Regions from separate parts of the Psychrobacillus sp. FSL K6-1415 genome, predicted to be linked through region 1. Evidence: riboswitches for the same ligand, from Rfam matches in the RefSeq annotation. Region 1 holds a riboswitch; each other region holds the start of a gene.
The links. Region 1 has a riboswitch for cobalamin ahead of MKY60_RS19005 (hypothetical protein). Riboswitches for the same ligand answer to the same signal wherever they lie in the genome.

Region 1 (5,076 bases):
ATAGAACAAATTGCTAAGGAAGCTAATTCTTCTGCTTTTCATTTCCAACGGACGTTTTCCATCTTAACGGATATGTCCCTCGGAGACTATATTCGAAGAAGACGACTCACTTTAGCTGCGCAAGAACTGCTGAATACAGACAATAAAATTATCGATGTCTCCTACAAATTCGGCTATGACACTCCTGAATCTTTCACTAAAGCATTCCGTAAACAACACGGTATAACGCCTAGTGAAGCACGAAAAAATATAGGGAAAATAAATTCCTATAACCGCCTTGTTATTCAGGTAAATTTAAAAGGAGCTGAGCCAATGAAGTACAAAATTTTAGAAAAAGATAGCTTTCAAGCTGTTGGAGTGAAAAGAAGATACAATTGTAAGAACGGAGAAAATACACAAGGTATTCCTTTGTTTTGGGATGATGTAAATGCGGACGGAACAGATGATTTGCTATTCCAATTAAACAACGGAGCAATTAAAGGTGTACTTGGTGTTTGCGTTGCAGACGAAGCATATCAAGAGAATAGCTTAATCGATTATTGGATTGCAGCAGATTATGTTGGCGAAGTACCAGAAAATTTATCAGCTATTACAATTCCGGCATCTAAGTGGGTTGTGTTCGAGGTACACGGTGCGATGCCAGATGCCATGCAAAATACATGGAAACAAATATATTCCGAGTGGTTTCCATCCAATCCATATGAGCCAGCAGGAACACCAGAGTTAGAAGTATATTCTACTGACGACCCTACTAGCCCAAACTGTTATTCAGAAATTTGGATACCGATTAAATAATAACAAAGACCCGAGGAGCACAAATCCCTCGGGTTTCCATGTATTATATAGTTCTCATTTCCTAAAAAAAATTGTTGCAAATTTAGGACAAGTTTAAAATGTTATTTAAATAATTCCGGGTACACTGTTTTAGCAACCAGTTCTACTGCTTCACCAATACGCGGCCCAGGTCTAGATATAACGTCACCGTCTACTAAAAATACTGAATCACTTTGTACAGCTCGGATCTTGTCCCAACCTGCACGAGATTTAATCTCGCCAGTTGCATCTTCTATATAATTTGAAGTTGTTAAAATAATTTCTGGATTTTTGGCAATAACATCTTCTTCTGATACACTAATCCATCCTTCTTGATCGCTAAACACATTGTCGACAGATGCTGCAGCTAAAATTTCTTGCTGGAATGTTTTACTTCCCGTTGTATAAATATCTGGCGATGGGCTAATTTCATAATATACTTTTTTTAATGAGGCAGCAGTTTCCACTTTTTCTTGAACTTCTTGAATAGTAGTTTGAATTGAAGAAATAATTTCCTGCCCTTTTTCCTCAACTCCCATTACTGTAGCCAGCTGCTCGATATCTCCGTATACATCCTCAAAAGAAGTCGCAGACTCAATAACAAAGACTTTTAATCCAGCTTCCTCTAATAGTTGTAAAGCCTCTTCTTGACCGATTGTATAAGCGATTACTACGTCTGGGTTCAGTTCTGTAATTCGTTCCGCATTAAATGCAACTGAATCAGATACTCGTTCAATTTCAAGCGCTTCCGCTGGATATGTATCATATTCTGTTGCACCTACAATTTTATCCCCTACTCCTAACGCAAAAAGAATTTCTGTATTGCTTGGCTGAAGAGAAACAATCGTTTCGGGTACTTCTTTAAATGCAACCTCATTACCTGCATCATCAGTTACTGTGTATTCTTTTACTTCATCTACTACTTCCTCTTGTTTCTCTACATTTGTTGTTTCTTCTGCAGAACAGCCAACAAGTAAGAACGAAAATAGCAGCACTGCTAACCAATTAAATACATGACTTTTCTTCATATTATTATTCCTCCTTTTGCTTCTTTTTTCTCATTGGATACGACTTACTGACAAATTGAATTTCTTCCACAGCATGATGTTTATTAACATAAACAGCCATAGCAAACAACACGTTTGCCAATAACTGTGCATAGTCAAATAAAATCTCAGGTACTTCCCTTTCTAATGAAACTTTATGTAGAGCTCTAACTGACTTCTTTGCTTCACTTCTACAAACGTGTAATTCACAAGCTGCAGTTGTTCCTTGTGGTAGTACAAATATATCTACTCTTCCTTTTACTTCCTCCACATAGAAGTCGTACATATCACTTAGAAACTGTAAATCACCTTCTGTTATAGCAACCTTACCTCGAACGGACCCGTTTAAATGGTAAGCCATTGGCGCCAAATACATTAGATCCTCGTAAACCTTTGGTACATCCTTGGTCAAAGATGCCGCTAATCCAATTCGTGTAGTCAATGAATCTGTTCGAATTTCAAAATCTACAGTAGAAGCTGTCTCACGCATAAATGGATAACAAATATAGCGGATATCTTTTTTCATCTTTTTTCCTCCTCTCCTCTCGTTTGTGAACTTTCCGGCATACAATACTTAGTTAGTTAACAGCACAAAAAAACGCCACCCAAATTAGGGCGGCGTGATACCTATTTATCGAGAAAATAAAAAAGAAAAATAGAAACGTGCCGTACAATCCCTTAACTTCCGAAGAGTATCTATACGTTCAAGAAAAGGCTGGTCTCCTGGCTCATGCATCCATTTACTCTAAGAACCTTCCCATTGACTAATCAACAGTGGTATTTTTCTTATTTCATCAGCATTTACAGTTGCGGAAACAGCTTCGGATTTTAACCGAATTCCCAAATTAAGCTAACAAGTTAGCACCTTTTCCCTGCGAAAATTATTCACTTACCACCAGTGTACCATAGCCATCTCGCTAACTGTAACAACAATTTCACACATGAAAATTCCTCATTTTTATGCTAATGTCAGTATATGAAAAAACTTATACCTCTTTTACTTTTACTTGTTGTTGTATTTTTAGCATCAGGACAAACAGCTGAACAGCAATCTATGCAGGAAGTTTTAAAGGCATGGCTACCTAACAAACCTTTAGAGTCTTTTCTTTCTATATTTCAAGTTCCATATTGGGGTATTCTCGTTTCGGTGGAAGAGCGTGGTTACTATGCATTTTTAGAATTTTTGATACGAAAAGGAACACATTTCATTTATTTTGGAGTAATTGCTTTAGCCATCTATATTGCACTATCAAGAATTAAGTATCGAAAGGCCACCGTGGTCGTAATTACTATGTTTCTTGCCATCGCTGATGAATTTCGTCAATCTTTTACAATCGGTCGGACGGCTTCCCTTCAGGATGTCATATTGGATACATCCGGGGCAATTGTTGCTATACTGTTACTAACATTATATCAGTGGTACAAACAAAGAAAAAACGTTGCACAGTAAAGTCAACGTTTTTTCTTTATAAGTAAAACTAAACCAAACGACATAACCGCAACGAATGTGAGCATCAATTTAACGGGAAGGATAGGCTTGAATATAACTTTTTTATCAGTAATCTCATATACCCCAATTGGCTTAATGGAAAAAATACCTCCGCCTCCTTCTCCTTGTCCAATTGACACAGCCTGCTCTTCATCCAATTGCCCACCACTTCCTCCTCCCACAAAATAGTTTACTTTGGCAACAGGTAATACCTGCTTATTCTCCATAACAATGGGCTCTCCGTAAACTAACGCAACATCCTTCTCACGAGAGAACTTTTCAAAAATAGAACGTACTGGTGCTTGAAACATCGGATATTTCACTTCTGGTTTTTTAGTCATAATAATTCCACCCTCTATTCTAAAATAAGTGACATATGCTGTTCTTCGTAATAAGTATCCCCTATCTTTAATGCCATCTCTTCTGTACCAAATACTTTAAAACCTAATTGAAGATACAGATTCTTGGCTGCCTTATTGCTTGATACGACAGATAGGTTTATCTTTTGAATTTCTTCACTTTCTTTGGCATGTTCAATTGCCATCTCCATTAACGCCTTGCCAATACCTTTTCCTCGGGCCTTTGGACTAATATACATAGCGAAAATATTAGCTCTATGCCTCATCTTTAAAGTACTTTCTTGTAATAGAGTAACTACACCAATTAATGTATGTTGTTCGAAAGCTCCAAATGTATAATTTTCCTTTACTTTAAAATTATCTTTTACTCGTTCAATTGGATTGTCCCGTAGAATCGCTTCCTCATAGCTCGTGCCAAAAGCTTCTGGACTATTTTGCAATGCTTCTAGTCTTAACTTCCAATACGCACTCGCATCTTTACCTACTAATTGTCTAAACTCCATTCTTATACCTCCAGGAAATATTTATCATTACATAATTCATGCGCAAAAAAAACAAAATCTCGGCAAGCTTCTGCACGGAAACTTTCTGTATTAAATAATGACTCAGTTTGTCTAGATGAACGTATTCTTAGACCCTCCATCAATAAAGGTTTCCACCGTTCAGGCAATGTGTCTATTCCGTTTTCTAATGCTATTTCCTTTGAAATAATCTCTTTTTTATCTAAAGAGTATAGAATTCTACAAATAGTTGTCGTAGCAAATTCCACCATTTCATCTGAAACTGAACCCCTTATTTCTTTTGCCTTACTGTACCAATATTCATTAATATTATATTTTAATGTATTGAAAACATCTTCCCATTTAGTAGCAATGCCAAGTTCTATAATTGGTGTTCCTTGTAGTACATTTCCGTACTCCTTTAAAATCCACCAGGTTATATGATTAATATCCCAATGACCAACCTCTAGACTTCCATCCGAATAGTAAGGATAGGGAGCTAAGACACTATTTGTTTTCCCTACGTCGTCTTTTAAAATATACATTCCATCCATACGTGCTCCAAGGTTTTCATTTGTTAATTGAACATGAATATCGTCCAGAATTTCTATTTCATTTTTATTTGCTGTTCGCTTCAATAACACAATAAAGTCAATATCGCTTTTCTCCTGTTCAAATGCGCCTATTGCAGTAGAACCATAAATATAGATTCCTTCAATTAAATCCTTAGTTAAATATGTGTTCAATAACTGCAAAAACACTTGCATTAATTTATGTACCTCCTGTGGTAATGTTTGCTTCATGATTCACTCTCCTTTGAAATTATGTTCAAAATATGTACTAGGCTCCGAAATACCTACAAAATATGA
Region 2 (5,076 bases), 3.6 Mb from region 1:
ACATAGACATTATTTGGCTTACCTCCAACTTCTTTTGCAAAGTCCTTCATTTCCTCTGGTGTACTTCCCCTATCCCAAGTAAAAGTTCCAATAAAAATAAGATCATATTCAAACAAATTCGGTACCACTCCATAGCCAATGCTATGCATATCTATATCGATATCGCTAGCTTTTAATTGCTCTTTCAATAGTTCCGCGACTTCCTCAGTATTTCCGCTATAGCTTAGATAACAAATGATAGCTTTCATTAGCTTGAACAAGACTCACAATCTATTAATTCTACAGATGTAGAACGAACGTAATAAGTTGTTTTCAGTCGACTATTCCAGGCATCTAAGTGTAAATCTAATAATTCTTTTGCTTTGATCGTATTTTGCACGTATAGGTTTAACGAAACGCCTTGGTCTATATGGCGTCCGCGTGCAGCATTTTGTTTAAGTGTCCAATGCTGATCGATGAAATAGGCTGATTTGTAATACCATGTAGTTTCAGAATTCAAATCTGGTACAGTAACCGGAATTTTATAATCCTTCTTCTCTTCCGAGTAAGACTTTTGGAAAATAGGATCGATACTTGCAGTACTTCCAGCTATGATGGATGTCGACGAATTCGGAGCAACTGCCATTAAATAACCATTGCGTAATCCATTATTACTCACTTGCTCTCGTAGTTCATTCCATGATTCGCTCTCGTACCCGCGCTTGTCAAAATAGACTCCCGTTTGCCAATCTGATCCTTCAAATAATGGATATGCCCCTTTTTCTACTGCAAGCTCCGCAGATGCTTTAATCGTTAAGTATGCAATTTTTTCGTATAATGCATCTGCAAGCTCTACAGCTTCATCTGATTCCCAGCGAATATTCTTAAGTGCGAGTAAATGATGCCATCCAAACGTTCCTAAACCGATTCCTCTATATCTAGAATTCGTCCGTTCTGCTTGAGGAACTGGTATCATGTTTAGGTCAATCACGTTATCAAGCATTCGAACCTGAATTTTTATAAGCTTTTCCAAAACATCAGCTGGAACTGCTCGTCCTAAATTTATAGAAGATAAATTACATACGACAAAGTCCCCTGGCTTACGACGAGTGACAATTATATCGTCCTCTATTTGAATGGACTCGAATGTTGTTGCGCTTTGATTTTGAAAAATTTCTGTACAAAGATTACTACTATAAATCATCCCGGCATGTTTATTTGGATTGCTACGATTGACCTCATCGCGGTAAAACATAAACGGAACACCCGTCTCTAGCTGAGAGCGCATAATTCGCTTCATCAAATCGATAGCAGGAACTGTTTCTCGAGACAAACGATGATCGATTACACATTCCTCATATTTTTGGCGGAAGGAACCATCTCCACGTTTCTCATCATAAAAATCTTCTAACGAATAGCCCTTTAGCTGACGAACTTCTTGCGGGTCAAATAAATGCCATTCCTCTCTAGCATCCACTTTTTCCATAAATAAATCTGGCAAGCACACCCCAGTAAAAATATCGTGAGCTCTCAAGCGTTCATCCCCGTTATTTAAGCGTAAATCTAAAAATGTAAAAATATCTTTATGCCAAACATCTAAATAAACAGCCACCGCACCTTGACGCTGACCAAGCTGATCTACACTTACTGCAGTGTTATTGAGTTGTTTAATCCAAGGAAGTACACCGCTTGAAGCACCAACAAAACCTCTAATGGAAGACCCTCGGCTACGCACCTTACCCATATAAACACCAATGCCGCCACCAAATTTCGAAAGAGTCGCTACATCCGTATTGCTATCGTAGATACCTTGAAGACTATCGTCTACCGTGTCGATAAAACAACTAGAAAGCTGACCATGAGGTTTACCGGCATTTGAAAGTGTTGGTGTTGCTACTGTCATATATAAATTACTCATTGCCCAATATGATTCTTTTATTTTTTCTAAACGATTTTCTTGCTCGTCTTTCATAAGTGTCATAGCAATAATAAGCCAACGTTCCTGAGGCAGTTCTACAATTGTTTTATCAAAGTCCTTCGCTACATACCGATCCAATAGTGTTTTGACGCCGATATAAGTAAATAAATAATCTCTTTCCTGTACGAGAACTTCAGATAGCTGCTCTAATTCTTGCTGGGAGTATGCTTGTTTAAGATGTTTGTCATAAATTCCTTTTTCACTTAACAGTTGAACATTACTAGCAAATTTTGTATACACTGCATCCGCAGTTGTGCTTCTTCTCTCAGCTACTTGTTCATAAACCTCTGCTAAATGCACTCTTGCTGCTACAAAGGTCCAATAAGTTTCTTGTTCATCTAGAAAGCTTAATGCTTCCAGTGACATTGTCTTCGACCAAGCAGCTATTGTACCGTCCGGGTGCTTTTGCATCCATCTTTCATGTGTTTTTATAAGAGGAGCAATTTTTTCCTCCCCAAATTCTTTGATTAGATTATGTAATACTTCTTGTTTAGTTGTGTTTGAGATGATTGTCATTTTGAATTCCTCCTATTTTTTAATTGAATCATTTATGTGATACTCCCCTTTGAAATAGAGCACAAAAAAGCGATGTCACAGCCATCTTCGGCTGAGACATCGCTCAAAATTAAAAGTGTAGGATACAACAAGACATATCAAGCATTCGAGATATTGGCCTTCGCTCCCACCTCTCAACCCCCGAAGAAAGTGTTGCTTACCGATGAAAAGGCAGGTCTACTGGCTCGTGTTTCACTCTCCTGTTGGCCTTCCCACGATTGCTCGCAGTGGCTATTCCAACAGTCGTCCACACTTACAGTTGCGGGGACAGCTTCGGCATTTTACCGAATTCCCTTTTAAACCATAAAGGTACCTTCTCATCGTTAACATACTATATATTGTGTTTAGTTCATTTATATAATCTAACATATTGTGTTTATAGGAGCAATAGATAATATATTATTAAACAAGAAATCTATAAAAAGTCCCATATGTATAAAAATTTCTTCACTATTTTCAAGTGACTAAAATAATATAATATAGCTCCAACATCATATTTCTCATTGTTAATCTACCCACCCTTCCTCTCAGGAGTTTTAAGTATCAAATAATAGATTCTATACAATTCTGACTTCACTTTATACTTCCTTAAAATTAAGTTAATAAGAAAAGGGGAACCTAGGTTTAAACTGTACCCTTTGTAAAGGACATTTTGAAAAAGGTTAGGCAACTTGTTGAAGCTGCTGTCTGTATTTTGCAGGCGGCAGCTTTTTTAAATTCCATTGGCCTCTATAATAATTGTAATATATCATATAACACTTCACTTCTTGTTTTACTTCTTCTAATGTTTCGCATTCTTTTATATTTGTTTCATCTTTAAAATGCCCAAAGAATGATTCTTGTGGAGCATTGTCCCAACAGTTTCCACGGCGTGACATTGACTGTCCAAGATTCATCTTTTTCACTAATTTTTGATAGGTCGGATTTGTGTAATGAAATCCCTGATCCGAATGAATAAAGGCATCATTTCGAATATGTGAATGACGACGTCTTAATTGGTGAAGTGTATCTAATGCGATGTCTAATGTAATTTTATCTGAGACTTCATACGCTAAAATTTCATTCGTCTCTGCGTCTTTAATCGTGGATAAATAAGCACGCTTTCCGCTTCTGTAGTTTAAATATGTGATATCCGTTAATAACACTTTTCCAGCCAACCCTTGTTTAAAGTTGCGCTGCAATTCGTTCGGGCATGTGCGATGTTCTTTTGTTGCTTTCGCCATGCGGCGATAGGGATTCGCTTTTCGAATTGGACAAACAATCTCAAATTTCTTCATAATGCGGCGAATACGTTTTAAGTTATATGTAATCTGGTACTGGTTTTGGAGTGTCATTTTAATTTGGCGTGCTCCTTTTTTGCGTCCTCGGAAATGATACGCCTTTAAAATGATGTTTTTCACCACCTCGTCCGAACCGCCTTTAATTGCACGTTTTTGAATGGATTTTTCATCAAAGTAATTGTAGAAACCTGATCGAGATACATCCATTACCTCGCAAAGATAACTTACCATACGCTTTAACTCATACTTTTTAATAATCTGGTTAATGAGTTCGAATTTTAATTCTGGCGCAATTTTTATTTCTTCTTCACCATCTGCCTTTCGAGTAAATCGAGCTTTTTTAGGAGTTCGTTCTCTGCCTCAAGTAATCGAGTCTTCGCTTCTAATCGTGCATACTTTTCCTCGAGACTTAGTTCTCGTTCAAGTGGGCGACCAGAACTATATTTCCGAGAATCTTCTAACCCAGTAATTCCTTGGTTTTGGTATGCTGTTTTCCATCGAGCTGCCGCTTTATGAATGCGTGTCATCCCCATCATTTCGATATCAAATCCTGCATCTTCAAAAATTTCACGCGGAAACTTCCCAAATTCATTTTCAGTAATAAATAATCGTTTAAATTCATCTGTGTACGTAATCGCTTTATTGCTTACAGCTTTTACATATGGATTCTTTTTTAGTTCTTTTTGTTGGTTAGGTGTTAAATAATTTTTAGTCATAATTTATCGCTCCGAATACTGTTTTTTTCATTATAAACAAAAATACCCTATAAGATGACCTTTTTTAAAGTGTCTATCTTATAGGGTACAGTTTAGAGACAGCAATGCTTTTTTAAAAAAATATATTCCAAGCGATTTAGATTTCCCTTGTTCAACTAAATGCACCGTTAGTTTAAGTGTAATGTTTCACAAACTTTCTCCCTACGCTCCATATTAAAATTTGATCACTTTGAAAAAAGCACTGCCAGCGGCAATGCTTTTTTCTATATTTTGTATCGCTCCTCGGAAACGGAGCACTTTATCAAATTTATTATTTAAAGAAATACAATAACTGCTAGAATCGCCGCTAAAATAATGCGATAAATTGCAAATGGCATTAATTTAACACGCGAGATTAATTTCAGGAAGAACTTAATAGAAATAAGGGCGAACACAAACGCACTAATAAATCCTACAACGTAAAAACTTAAATGGTTCATATCAATGTCTTCCCAGTTTTTAACAACAGATATTAGACTTGCTCCAGCCATTATCGGCACAGCCATTATAAATGTAAAATCTGCGGCTG
Region 3 (5,076 bases), 3.2 Mb from region 1:
CAAAAGTAAACAAAATACAAAAATTAATAACAAAGTCAATAAGCACAAAGGTCACCTTCTTAAAATATCTCGGTCCATTATAACCTTTCGAGTATGAATAGTATATTACTTTTTCAGTGATTAGTTGTCACATTCCTTAATATTAAGATATAATATGAAGGTTATAGTAAAAAAATATATGATATTGTGAATTGTCTTCCAGTTGCGGTCAATAATCGCTTTTAGGAAATCATAAATAAAACTTCTACAAAGGATGATAGGCATGTCTACTCCATTACAAAAGACAGTAAATATAAGACTAGTTTCTACGATTCGTCATCCGAATGTACAAGAAGAAACAATCAATATAGAAATCAAAGGCACTTTAACACTAAAAGGTGAACAGTATTATCTAGTTTATGAAGAAATGCAAGATCAAAAGATAACTCGAACTATTGTGAAGTTAGGTGGACAGACCGCGTTGATACTACGAAATGGTGGAGTTAAGATGCGCTTGCCATTTGAACGGGGAGAACTACAAACGGGTAGCTACGATACTCAATATGGAACAATAATTATTACTACAAAAACAAAGCATTTACATTTTGATGACGGCCATTTTCAAGTGGAATATGAGCTAATCATAAATGAAGAAGTTGCTGGTACATATACATTAGAACTAATTTATACGGAGGCGGAATAAATGAACACAGTAGAACAGCTACAACAATCCATTAAAGACGCATTACAACAAGCAATTATAAAAGCAGAACTTGTAACGGAAGAGCAAATTCCTGCAATCCAACTTGAAACACCAAGAGATAAGGCAAATGGTGATTACGCAACAAATATTGCAATGCAGCTAACAAAACTTGCGAAAAAGAATCCTCGTCAAGTGGCGGATGCAATCGTGGAAAATCTTGATATGTCAGGAACAATGATGGAAAAGATTGATATCGCTGGTCCTGGATTCATGAATATCACGGTTCGTAAAGATTACTTACAAGATGTAGTAAAGGCTGCCCTTACAGAAAAAGAAAACTTTGGCCGTTCAACTTCAGGTGCGGGAGAAAAAATTCAAGTGGAATTCGTATCAGCTAATCCAACTGGTGACTTACATTTAGGGCATGCCCGTGGAGCATCTGTAGGAGATTCTTTATGTAATGTGCTTGATTTTGCTGGATTTGACGTTGCTCGCGAATATTATATTAACGATGCCGGAAACCAAATTCATAACCTAGCTATTTCGATTGAAGCTCGTTATTTCCAAGCTTTAGGATTAGATAAAGAAATGCCTGAAGGTGGCTACCACGGGCAGGATATTATCGACATCGCAGCTGCTCTTGTTGCAGAACATGGCGAAAAATTTGTATCGATGTCGGATGAAGAACGCTACAAAGCATTCCGTGCACATGGGTTAAAAGTAGAGCTTGCAAAACTTCAAAAAGACTTAGCTGATTTCCGTGTTGGTTTTGATAACTGGTTCTCGGAAACATCTTTATATGAGAACCGTAAAATTGAAGTAGCTTTAGATAAATTACGTGCGAACGGTCATATTTTTGAAAAAGAAGGAGCAACTTGGTTCCGTTCTACTACATTTGGAGACGACAAGGACCGTGTACTTATCAAAAGTGATGGCTCTTTCACATATTTATTGCCCGATATTGCATACCACGAAGATAAATTAGTTCGTGGATTCGATCAATTGATCAACATATGGGGAGCAGATCATCACGGCTATATACCACGTATGAAAGCGGCAATTGAGGCGCTTGGGTATGAGCGTGAAAAACTTGAAGTATCAATTATTCAAATGGTTCAACTATATAAAGACGGCGAAAAAATGAAAATGAGTAAACGTACTGGGAAAGCTGTTACAATGCGTGAGCTTGTGGAAGAAGTAGGTCTAGACGCAGTACGTTACTTCTTCGGTATGCGATCAGGTGATTCACATATGGACTTCGACTTAGACTTAGCTGTTTCTCAATCTAATGAAAACCCAGTGTTCTACGCTCAATATGCACATGCACGTATTTGTTCAATTTTACGATCAGCAGAAACGCAAGGCATGAAAGTGTCGACTGATTCACTTGAATTATTGCAAAGTGAAAAAGAATTAGATTTACTGAAGAAAATTGGTGACTTCCCACAAATAGTTGCAGATGCTGCAAAACTTCGTGCACCTCATCGAATTGCAATTTATATCCAAGAATTAGCTACGACATTCCATAGCTTCTATAATGCGGATAAAGTACTGAATTCGGATAACGTGACGCAATCAGAAGCTCGCCTTGCACTTGTAACAGCAGCACGTCAAACAATCTCAAATGCATTGCGCCTACTGGGTGTATCTGCACCTGAACAAATGTAATCCTAAACCCTCGACCTTGGTTGAGGGTTTTCTTATGCTGTTCATTTGGAATTAATATCCACAACGCGAGTAAGTGCCGCTCAAGAGCAAGTAAGCCTAGCCCGTCCGCAAGTATTTCTATCCTGAACGCAAGTAAAGGTCCGGTGACACCAAGTAAACAACAAAACGAGAGCAAGTAAACGTTAATTCCTCTCTTATATCAGAGCAATCTCCAAATTATCAAGTTGAAAAATTGGAATTAACTTCCTGAACGCAAGTAAAGGTCCGGTGACAGCAAGTAAACAACAAACGAGAGCAAGTAAACGTTAATTCCTCTTTTATATTAAAGCAATCTCCAAATTATCAAGTTAAAAAATTGGTATTAACTTCTTGAACGCAAGTAAATACCTCTCAAGAGCAAGTAAGCCTAGCCTATTCACAAGTATTTCTATCTTGAACGCAAGTAAAAGTCCAGTGACAACAAGTAAACAACAAACGAGAGCAAGTAAACGTTAATTCCTCTTTTATATTAAAGCAATCTCCAAATTATCAAGTTAAAAAATTGGTATTAACTTCTTGAACGCAAGTAAATACCTCTCAAGAGCAAGTAAGCCTAGCCTATTCACAAGTATTTCTATCTTGAACGCAAGTAAAAGTCCAGTGACAACAAGTAAACAACAAACGAGAGCAAGTATATGTTAACTCACCTCTTATGCGAGAGAGATCCCTAGCTATACGAGAGAGATACGCATATGAACGAGAGAGCTCACCTCCAAACCAAAACGCCAACAATAAAAAACGAAGTCGACAGTCATAAAAAATAAGGTATAATGAAGACAAAGCAACATCAATAAATAAATGCATAGAGGTGCTCTAGTTACGGATTGCTAGAGTTAAAAGGGAAGCTGGTTAAAGTCCAGCACGGTCCCGCCACTGTATGTGATGCAACACATCATAAGTCAGAAAACCTGCCTATATGCTTTACGCCCGTTACCTACGAGGATAGGTTTGGTGTAGGTCTGGCTCATTGTGTTTTCGTGCAGATTTATACCTATCTATCTCTCATCAAAAGGATGGGAGATTTTTTATTGGCTTAAATAGGAGGAATGTAAAATGAAGAAATTATGGCAGTTATGGATGACATCCGCTTTAGCAGTTCTATTGCTAGTAGGATGCGGACAAGAAGAAGTTAAACCTGAAGAAAATACAGGAAATACGCAACAAGAAACAGTAGTAGATGAAACAACTTTCCCAATTACAATGACCGATGCAGTCGGTACTGAAATTACATTAGAGGAAGCACCAAAAACAATCGTTTCTATGCAACCAAGTAATACAGAAATTTTATTTGCACTTGGATTAAATGATGAAATTGTTGGAGTTAATGATTACGATAACTACCCAGAAGAAGCGCTTGAAAAAGAGAAAATCGGTGGTATGGAATTCAACGTGGAAAAGATCGTAGCGATGAATCCGGATATTGTATTTGCTCATGAATCTGCCTTGGGTGTGGGTGAAGCTGGATTTCAACAAATTCGCGACGCTGGAGTAAAAGTATACGTAGTGAAAAATGCAACGGACTTCAATGAAACATATACAACAATTGAGGAAATTGGTCGTGCTACTGGTAAATCTGAGGAAGCACAACAAATTGTAGAAGATATGAAAGCAAAAGTAGCAGAAGTTAAAGAGAAAGTAGCAAAAGTAGAAACGAAGAAAACTGTATTCGTTGAAACTTCAGATGTTCCGGAAATTTATACACCTGGTAAAGAAACGTTCATGCAAGAAATCTTAGATATGGTGAATGCTGAGAATATTGCAGCGGATCAAGAAGGCTGGTTTAAAATAGAACCAGAAGAAATTGTTAACCGTAATCCGGACGTAATTATTGTAATGTATAGCTATGTAGAAGGAATTGTGGATAGCGTGAAAGCTCGTGACGGGTTCGATTCTATTACAGCAGTGAAAAACAATGAAGTTATACAAGTAGATGAGAACCTAACAAGTCGTACAGGTCCACGTCTTGCAGAGGGATTAGAAGAAGTAGCGAAAGCAATTTATCCAGAGGCTTTTAGTGAGTAAAGCCTTGATCGGCTACATCTTGTCCATAATAGCTCTTTTTGTAGCAATTTGGCTAGGTGTATCGGTCGGATCCGTAAAGGTACCGATCAGCACATTATGGGATACGGGAGCAGATGCAATCGCGACCAATATCGTTTGGAAAATTCGCATGCCACGTGTGGTGCTTGCAGGACTAGTAGGTGCATCACTAGCCATTGCAGGTGCTGCATTTCAAGGGTTATTAAAAAATCCGCTTGCCGATCCTTATACGTTAGGAGTGTCGTCCGGTGCCTCAGTTGGTGCCGTGGCTACGCTCTTTTTCGGTATTTCGGTGCCGTTTTTAGGAATATTCACATTGCCTGTTTTCAGTATGATTGGGGCTCTAGTTACGATGCTACTTGTTATTACATTTGCCAAGCTAGTCGATCGTTCGATGAAAATGGAAACAATTATTTTGACTGGAATTATTTTTAGTTCTTTTTTAGGTTCTGTAATTTCGTTAATGATTGCATTGACAGGAGAAGAATTGAGACAAATTATTGGATGGCTACTCGGAAGTGTATCAATGCGCGGATGGAGTTTTGTTCAAATGGCATTGCCGTTTGTAGTTATTGGCACGATTTTATTGTGGTTAAACAGAAGAGAGTTAAATGCAATGTTATTTGGAGAAGAACGTGCACAGCATT

Region 2: it holds a riboswitch for cobalamin, as region 1 does, so the genes downstream of both, MKY60_RS01370 (ribonucleoside-diphosphate reductase subunit alpha) here and MKY60_RS19005 (hypothetical protein) in region 1, are expected to answer to the same signal.
Region 3: it holds a riboswitch for cobalamin, as region 1 does, so the genes downstream of both, MKY60_RS03350 (ABC transporter substrate-binding protein) here and MKY60_RS19005 (hypothetical protein) in region 1, are expected to answer to the same signal.

Annotation. Positions count from the first base shown of each region.
Region 1 covers NZ_JBBOOQ010000001.1:3,872,340-3,877,415, forward strand. Annotated here, with positions in the region: gene MKY60_RS18995 (AraC family transcriptional regulator) at 1-795, shown strand, start outside; gene MKY60_RS19000 (ABC transporter substrate-binding protein) at 897-1,841, opposite strand; gene MKY60_RS19005 (hypothetical protein) at 1,846-2,385, opposite strand; cobalamin riboswitch at 2,556-2,743, opposite strand; gene MKY60_RS19010 (VanZ family protein) at 2,836-3,309, shown strand; gene MKY60_RS19015 (hypothetical protein) at 3,312-3,689, opposite strand; gene MKY60_RS19020 (GNAT family N-acetyltransferase) at 3,704-4,210, opposite strand; gene MKY60_RS19025 (aminoglycoside adenylyltransferase domain-containing protein) at 4,213-5,010, opposite strand.
Region 2 covers NZ_JBBOOQ010000001.1:269,467-274,542, reverse strand. Annotated here, with positions in the region: gene MKY60_RS01375 (flavodoxin) at 1-248, opposite strand, end outside; gene MKY60_RS01370 (ribonucleoside-diphosphate reductase subunit alpha) at 248-2,473, opposite strand; cobalamin riboswitch at 2,666-2,844, opposite strand; one part of gene MKY60_RS01365 (IS3 family transposase) at 3,175-4,121, opposite strand; one part of gene MKY60_RS01365 (IS3 family transposase) at 4,121-4,508, opposite strand; gene MKY60_RS01360 (undecaprenyl-diphosphate phosphatase) at 4,823-5,076, opposite strand, start outside.
Region 3 covers NZ_JBBOOQ010000001.1:680,170-685,245, forward strand. Annotated here, with positions in the region: gene MKY60_RS03335 (diguanylate cyclase) at 1-46, opposite strand, end outside; gene MKY60_RS03340 (DUF1934 domain-containing protein) at 263-682, shown strand; gene argS (arginine--tRNA ligase) at 683-2,350, shown strand; cobalamin riboswitch at 3,179-3,319, shown strand; gene MKY60_RS03350 (ABC transporter substrate-binding protein) at 3,443-4,411, shown strand; gene MKY60_RS03355 (FecCD family ABC transporter permease) at 4,416-5,076, shown strand, end outside.